One region of the Savagea faecisuis genome, then DNA from elsewhere that is predicted to be linked to it. Evidence: a T-box and tRNA genes for the amino acid it is inferred to sense, from the RefSeq annotation. Region 1 holds a T-box; the other holds one or more tRNA genes.
What was found. A T-box is a leader RNA that pairs with one kind of tRNA and senses whether it is charged. The one in region 1 lies ahead of ACFQ0V_RS02370 (valine--tRNA ligase), so its partner is inferred to be a tRNA-Val.
Positions count from the first base shown of each region.

Region 2: it encodes a tRNA-Val, which carries the amino acid that the T-box ahead of ACFQ0V_RS02370 (valine--tRNA ligase) is inferred to sense. The anticodon was not compared.

Region 1 is NZ_JBHTJF010000009.1:62,458-66,891, forward strand. It holds gene hemB (porphobilinogen synthase) at 1-711, shown strand, start outside; gene hemL (glutamate-1-semialdehyde 2,1-aminomutase) at 712-2,004, shown strand; gene ACFQ0V_RS02365 (CoxG family protein) at 2,123-2,575, shown strand; T-box leader at 2,618-2,833, shown strand; gene ACFQ0V_RS02370 (valine--tRNA ligase) at 2,872-4,434, shown strand, end outside.
Region 2 is NZ_JBHTJF010000022.1:47,803-52,236, reverse strand. It holds gene ACFQ0V_RS05030 (GNAT family N-acetyltransferase) at 20-514, shown strand; gene ACFQ0V_RS05025 (SLOG family protein) at 529-1,086, opposite strand; gene ACFQ0V_RS05020 (acyl-CoA dehydrogenase family protein) at 1,079-2,248, opposite strand; tRNA gene ACFQ0V_RS05015 (tRNA-Val) at 2,477-2,549, shown strand; gene ACFQ0V_RS05010 (PLD nuclease N-terminal domain-containing protein) at 3,108-3,311, opposite strand; gene ACFQ0V_RS05005 (glutathione ABC transporter substrate-binding protein) at 3,549-4,434, shown strand, end outside.

The DNA.
Region 1 (4,434 bases):
ACAGAAGCTTACAATGACGAAGGAATCGTCCAACGTGCGACGAAATTAACGAAACAATTGTATCCCGACCTCGTCGTCTTAGCGGATACGTGCTTATGTCAATATACAGACCACGGACATTGTGGAGTCGTAGAAGGAGACTATGTCGACAATGACCAGTCGCTCGAATTGCTTGCGAAAACAGCGGTGAGCCAAGCGCGTGCAGGTGCAGACATTATTGCACCGAGCAATATGATGGACGGATTCGTCGCAGTCATTCGTGAAGCACTCGACGAAGCGGGATTCGTCAATGTGCCGATCATGAGCTATGCGGTGAAGTATGCGAGTGCATATTATGGACCGTTCCGAGACGCAGCGGATTCTGCACCGCAGTTCGGAGACCGCAAAACGTACCAAATGGATCCGGCGAATCGCCGTGAAGCATTGCGTGAAGCAGAAAGCGATATCGACGAAGGAGCGGACTTCTTAATCGTGAAACCAGCGCTCAGCTATTTAGACGTAATGCGTGAAGTGAAAGATATGACAAATTTACCAGTTGTCGCTTACAATGTGAGTGGAGAGTATTCTATGGTAAAAGCAGCGGCAGCACAAGGTTGGATTGACGAAAAAGCAATCGTACTAGAAACATTATTAAGCATGAAGCGTGCGGGAGCAGACTTAATTATGACGTACCACGCGATCGACGCAGCATGCTGGTTGGAGGAAAATTAATTGACGAAAAATTATACGAAATCAAAAGCAGCGTTTGCTGAAGCAGTAGATTTAATGCCAGGTGGCGTAAACTCACCCGTTCGTGCATTCGGATCTGTAAACATGGACCCGATTTTCATCGATCGTGGACATGGTGCTAAAATGACAGACATCGACGGAAATGAGTATATCGATTACGTATTATCATGGGGACCTTTAATCGTTGGTCATACGAATGAACAAGTTGTTAAAGGTATTCAAGAGCAAGCGATGAAAGGTTCAAGCTTCGGTGCATCAACAGAAGCGGAAAACGAATTAGCGAAGCTCGTCATCGAGCGCGTACCTTCAATCGAAATGATCCGTATGACGTCAAGCGGTACAGAAGCGACGATGAGTGCTCTTCGTTTAGCGCGTGGGTACACAGGTCGTAACATCATTTTGAAGTTTGAAGGATGTTACCACGGACACGGAGATTCATTGCTCATTAAAGCAGGCTCTGGTGTCGCTACACTCGGTTTACCGGATAGCCCAGGTGTTCCAGAGTCGATCGCAAAAAACACAGTAACATGTGCGTACAACGACTTAGATACAGTGCGTGAAGTGTTTGAAAAACACGGAGATGACATCGCAGCAGTTATCGTTGAACCTGTTGCCGGAAATATGGGAGTCGTTCCTCCCCAAGAAGGATTTTTACAAGGATTACGCGATGTGACAAAACAATACGGCGCACTTTTAATCTTTGACGAAGTGATGACAGGATTCCGTGTGGCGTACAATTGTGCGCAAGGTTATTTCGGTGTGACACCAGACTTAACATGTCTCGGAAAAGTAATCGGAGGCGGATTGCCGGTCGGCGCATTCGGTGGACGTCGTGACATTATGGAACGCATCGCACCAGCAGGAGATGTGTATCAAGCGGGAACATTATCAGGAAACCCACTCGCGATGCGTGCTGGAATTGAAACGTTAAAACAATTAACACCTGAAACGTATGACTACTTCACAAAACTTGGAGACCAATTAGAAGCAGGATTCCGTGAAGCAGCGACGAAATATAACATTCCACATACTGTAAACCGTGCAGGCTCGATGATTGGTTACTTCTTCACAAACGAAGACGTAACAAATTACGACAAAGCGAAAACATCGGATTTACAATTGTTCGCAGACTACTACCGTCTCATGGCGGAAGAAGGCGTATATTTACCACCTTCACAATTCGAAGGAATGTTCTTATCAACAGCTCACACACCTGAGCTCGTAGACGAAACAATTCAAGCCTTCCATACGGTATTTGCGAAATTAGCAAAATAAATTAGCAACAGCGTTCATCCAGACGGGTGAACGCTTTTTAGGTGATGTCTCCCAATTATCTGTACAAACGTTCGGTCCAACCGTATAATGAAACATGAAACTATTGAGGAAAGCAGTGATGACAATGGCAACAGGAACACATTCAGTAGAAGTACCCGTTTCACAACAAAAAGTATGGGACTTCGTCAGCGATATGGAAAAATGGGCGAAACTCGTTCCGGGTTATAGCGGGCATGAAATGATTAGCGATACGCGTTCAACATGGACGTTCAAAGGAAATGTGAGCGTCATTAAAAAAACAGTCGAAGTGCAAATCGATATTTTAGAATGGAATGAACCGGAAAAAGTGACGTTCCAACTAACAGGTTTATCTGATAAATTTTCAGGAACAGGTTATTTTATCGCTGAACCGATCGACGCTACACATACGAAAATGACAGGCCATTTAGATGTGAAGGCAGAAGGACTAGCATCCGCTGTTTTAAACCCGGTATTAAAACCAGTTTTACCGAAAGCGACACAAGTGTTAACGGACCGAGTCGCCAATGCTTTGAAACGTTTGCACGCTTGATAAAATGAACGATATCCGTTACAATATGAGAAGAATATGAGCAATGATGCGTAGATGAGGAAGAGTAGTGAGTTAGTCGTTTTTAGAGAGGGAATGCTCGGTGAAAATTCCTAACGATGAACCGCGAATGTCGCCTCGGAGCAGCGTTTATGAAAAGAAGTAGTAAACGCCGGTTACACATGCCGTTACATGTTGAGAGCTGAATGTAGCAATGCATTCAGAATTAAAGGTGGAACCGCGAACTCCTTCGTCCTTTTGTGACGAAGGGGTTTTTTTGTTCCAAAGGAGGAAAAGAAATGGTAAAAGAAATCGAAATGCCGACAAAATATGACCCGCAGTCGGTTGAACAAGGCCGCTATGACTGGTGGCTAGAAGGAAAGTTTTTTGAAGCAGATCCAACGAGTGAGAAAGAACCGTACTCGATCGTTATCCCACCGCCGAACGTAACAGGGAAATTACATTTAGGACACGCTTGGGATACGACATTGCAAGACATTTTAATTCGTATGAAACGCATGCAAGGATACGATGCGCTTTGGCTTCCAGGAATGGACCACGCAGGAATCGCTACTCAAGCACGTGTGGAAGGGCAATTGCGTGAACAAGGAATTTCACGTTACGATCTTGGACGCGAGAAGTTTTTAGAAAAAACGTGGGAGTGGAAAGAAGAATATGCAGGCCACATTCGCGACCAATGGGCAAAATTAGGCCTCGCGCTCGACTACTCGAAAGAACGTTTTACATTGGATGAAGGATTGTCAGAAGCGGTGCGTCACGTCTTCGTGAACATGTACGAAAAAGGGTTAATTTACCGCGGTGAATATATCATTAACTGGGACCCACAAACGAAAACAGCATTATCTGACATTGAAGTTATTCATAAAGACGTTAACGGAGCATTTTACCATATGCGTTATCCACTTGCAGATGGTTCTGGATCAATCGAAATTGCAACGACACGTCCAGAAACGATGCTAGGCGATACAGCAGTTGCGGTACATCCAGAAGATGAACGTTACAAACATTTAATCGGCAAAATGGTAAAACTTCCAATCGTCGGCCGTGAAATTCCAATCGTAGCGGACGATTACGTCGATATGGAATTCGGAAGCGGTGCAGTAAAAATTACACCAGCGCATGACCCGAATGACTTTGAAATCGGAAACCGTCACGACTTACCACGTGTTCTCGTCATGAATGAAGACGGTACGATGAACGCAAATGCAGGAAAATATGAAGGAATGGACCGTTTCGAATGTCGTAAACAAATTGTAAAAGACCTTCAAGAGATGGACGTTTTATTCGAAATCGAAGATCACTTGCATTCAGTCGGTCACTCTGAGCGTAGCGGAGCAGTTGTAGAGCCTTATCTTTCGACACAATGGTTCGTTAAAATGCAGCCACTCGCAGAAGAGTCGATTCGCGTGCAACAATCGGAAGATAAAGTGAATTTCGTTCCAGAACGCTTTGAAAAAACATATTTAAACTGGATGGAAAACATTCATGATTGGTGTATTTCACGTCAATTATGGTGGGGACACCGCATTCCAGCTTGGTATCATAAAGAAACAGGAGAAGTGTACGTCGGGATGGAAGCGCCGGAAGATGTTGAAAACTGGACGCAAGATGAAGACGTACTCGACACATGGTTCTCAAGCGCACTTTGGCCGTTTTCAACGATGGATTGGCCGAATACGGAGAGCGATATGTTCAAACGTTACTACCCGAACGATACGCTCGTAACAGGATACGACATTATTTTCTTCTGGGTATCACGCATGATTTTCCAAGGGCTTGAATTTACAGGAGAGCGTCCGTTTAAAGATGTGCTCATTCACGGACTCGTTCGTGCAGAAGAC
Region 2 (4,434 bases), on a different contig from region 1:
CAAGAAAGGAGAAAAAATGGTGCGCTCATTTCAAACGAAACGACTTCTTCTATCTTCGATTCATCCGAGTGATGCGATTCATTTGCTTCCGATTTGGGCAGATCGAGATGTCGTTCAATTTATGAATATCGAACCGATGCATTCCATCGATGAAGCGACAAAGATGATTACGCTTCTTACCGAACTAACGCATGAACGAAAAGCAGCCCGCTACACGATTTTTAGAAAAGATATGCAAGTAGCGATCGGTTCCGCTGGTTTCAATGTGATCCAAGATGGCGAAGCGGAAATCGGATATGAGATTGGAAAAACTCATTGGGGTTTAGGCTTCGGAACAGAAGTGTTACACGCTTTGGAAGAAATGGCGTCGCTCTATTTTAACCTCCATTACTTATACGCATTCGTCGATTTAAAAAACGAACGGTCCATCCATCTTTTAACGAAACTCGGATATGAAAAACAATCGACCGAGCAAAACGGCTTGCAAAAATATACAAAAAAGATCGAAGCATGACGCTTCGATCTTTTTTAATCCCATTGTTCTCGTTGCATATCTTCTTGAATGAGCTGCAATTGAAAAGCATCGATGACGAACAGTTCATACGGATGCTGTTCTTGAAATCGTTCCGCCGCTCGTTTTGTAAATTTTGGAGAACCTTCATTCTCTTCATCATACACGAATAAAATCCCGTCCGAATTTTCGAATAAAAACTCATCTTTCTTTTGAAATTGCCACGGTCCTGCATACGGTCGATTCGTTAAATATGTGGAAAAGTCCGCCTTCAACACCATCTCTTCAAACTTCGCTTTATTCGTTTCATTCCAACGTTCTTCCTGTCCTTGAAACGGGAGGAGTACCGCATATTTTAAATGCGTATACTCTTCCTTCAACTCACGAACGACATCACACGTCCAAGCTTCGACACCGAGTTGGCCGCTCACGATGACCCATTCTAACCCTTCATCGAGTTGGGCTAACAACTGTTGACGCAATGCTTCTTTAATGATTGGAACCCCTGGATGCGTTTCGTTAAAAATTCCGAGTTCATGCGGACGATATCCGGTGACGACGAGTCGTTTAACCAAGTATGTCTTTCATCTCCGCAATTGCCGCTTTTGCTGTATTTGCAATCGTCATATCGTCCATCGGTGGGTTATGAAGCCCAGCGCGCACGTCGCGATACATTTGTTGAAGCGGGTTTGACATTTGTAAACTGCGTGCACCGACTAAACGCATCGCACGATCTACGACAGAAAGCGCACCGTTTGTCACCGTATATTTCGCAACGGCCATTTCAGTCGTCACATTTTCTTTACGTGCATCATCATCTAAAATATCTGCTACTCCGTACAATAAATGACGCATTTGCATCAGTTCAATATCCATTTGCCCGATATGTTGTTGGACATTCGGTAACTCGCAAATCGGTGTATTAATGCTATTCGGTTGATACGTCACAGCGAAACGAAGCGCTTCATCACGCGCCGCTTGTGCGATACCTAAGTAACATGCTGGAATGTGGAGTGACCACGGATTCAATGCATCGTTACGGCTTTTCGGATCGCGCTCTACGTAGTAAGCATCCGACACTTCGACGTTTTCTAACAATAAGTCATGGCTTTCTGAAGCACGCATACCGAGCATATCCCACGTTTCAATGACCGTTACACCTTCCGCCGCTTTCGGTACGAGGAATGTGCCGATCTGTTGCTCTTCTTCAACCCATGCAGAAACGAGGAAATATGTGAGGACAGGAGACATCGTCGTAAACGATTTACGTCCGTCAATTTTCCATCCATTATCCGTACGCACTGCTACTGTTCCAGGCTTTCCACCACGTGTCGGGCTTCCTGTCGCCGCCTCACTCAATGCGCGGTTAATGAGAGCACCGTTTCGAATTTCATCTGCTAAAAACTGCGTCATTTCATCGTTCCACAATTTTTTATCGAAAATCTCACCTGAAATTCCTTGATGCCAACCAATCGACAAAGCTGTTGCGCTATCCATCGCGCCGATCGTCTCTTGAAACGATACGAAATCACGCATCGTCATGTCATTCTCACCGAGTGCTTTCTCCATCGGAAGACGTGTATAGCCCATTTCCACTAATTGTGCTACGTTACGTTTCGGGAATGAAGAATTGCGGTCGTTTTCTGCACGATGTTCTTTAAATGCTTCTGTCTGTGCTTCTAAACGTTCCACCCACTCGCGTTGAAATTCATTCGTCATCATCATTTTCTTTGACATTTCGCCACCTCAATTCATATAATCGTTTCCTACAATACCATAATTATTGAAGCATCATGTAGTATTTTCATCATAAAATTCATCTTTCATTCTTAATTTTTTCACTAAAATGTAACAATGTAAGCTTTTCAACATTTTTCTTCTTTTGTTTTCATTTAGGTGTTTACTTTTAAATAAAGCTGTGTTAATATATAAATTGTGCTTCAGATGAAGCCATCCCAGAACTTTGATTCCGTAGCTCAGCTGGGAGAGCGCTACCTTGACAGGGTAGAGGTCGCTGGTTCGAGCCCAGTCGGAATCATACTTTAAAAAGAGCCTTAAACGTTGATATAATAGCGTTTAAGGTTTTTTTATTCGATATCAAAAAGGTAGTTTATAGATATTAAAAGGAAAATTTTATCATCGTGTGCATTTCGTGTGTAGATCAGCCGATAAATTTTGCGTTTCCCGATAAGTTTTTAATTGTTTTTATGAAATTTTTTATAATTAAGTTATAATTTAAATATAATTTTATTCATTCGAGTGACTTCTTTCCCCGCTGCCATTTGCAGGGCTGGATGAGCTCGCACAACACCCTTTCCCCGCTACCGTTTGCAGGGCTGGGGTGTTTTTTATAAAGAAAGAATCCTTAAATATGAGAATATTTTTAAAACATGAATGCCTATACTCATAAGAACAGTATAGGCATTCTTTAACTTTAGATTTTCACTTCTCTCATATTACATCGTTTTATTCTTGCCGGAAGTTTGAAACGTTCTATCTTGAACAAGACCCAAGTTCAGCTTAAACGAAACAACCAGTCCCCGGTAAAATACCGAAAGCTGGTTGCTTAATACTTTAAGGGGAATTCCCCTATGTTTTATTTTGTTTTTTTACCGAACAAAAAGTAAGCAGCCGGTCCGACGAATTTTCCGAATGTGACGACTGGTGTCCAAATTAATTTATTCCCAACTTTAAATTCTTTCTGCTTCGCAACATCTTGAACCGCGTATAACGTAATCGCTGTTTCCGCTGCTTTCACTACATTGTTCATCATCGTATTTTGTTTTTTATGTTTCGCCATTTTATATCCTCCTCTTTCTTCCTTATTCATCATTTCCACCATTCCTTCTATTTTAAACAATGAAAGTCCAAATAACTGAAAAAATCCACTTATTTTTAGTTAAATTAATGCGTAGCACTCCTTCATTTACTACTTATATGATATTTTTTAAAAAATTTACAGAACATTCATATTGTTATAGAATTTCAGATATTTTTATGATATGATTTTAAAATATTATTGTTTAGGGGGAATTACATGAAGAAACAGTGGTGGCTTGGCGTTATGTTCGGTGCACTTATGCTCGTACTTGCAGCATGTAGTGGCGGATCAGATAATGAAGAAAAGCCGAAAGAAGAAGGACAAGATTCAGAAGAAAGCGCAGAAGGCGGAGAACTCGTCATCGGGAACTTGCTCGACGTCAACACGTTAGACCCAGCCGGTTCAAACGACGTCCCTTCAGCAGCGGCGCAAGCGAGCATTTATGAAACACTCGTGTACCGCGATGAAGAAACATCTGAAATTACAGGTGGACTTGCGACAGAGTGGGAACAAGTCGATGAATTAACGTGGCGCTTTACAATTCGTGATGGAGTTACATTCCATGACGGAGAAAAATTAGATGCCGCAGCGATTAAAGCGAACTTAGACCGCGTGCGCGATCCTGAAGTCGCAGCATCAGCAGCATTTTTATTCGAAATGATCACAGAAGTAACAACACCGGAAGATATGGTCGTTGAAATGAAAACAGACGCACCATTCGCTCCATTATTATCGAACTTATCACACGGAGCTGCAGGTATCGTGAGCCCGAAAAGCATCGAGGAAGATTATGCCGCGATGAAAGAAGGCAAAATGGCAGGTTCTGTCGTTTCAAACAACCCAGTCGGTACAGGTCCATTCAAATTTAGTAAGTGGAAAACAGGAGACTACGTAAAATTAGAGCGTTATGACGAATACTGGGGAGAGAAAGCGAAAATTGACTCTGTTAAATTCGCCGTCATCCCAGAAGCAGCAACACGTGAAGCAGAACTTCAAAACGGCGGAATCGACATTAGCATTCCAATTCCACCGACAGACGTCGCTTCATTAAACAACAGTGATTACGCAAGCGTGTTAGAACAAACGTCGACACGTATTACGT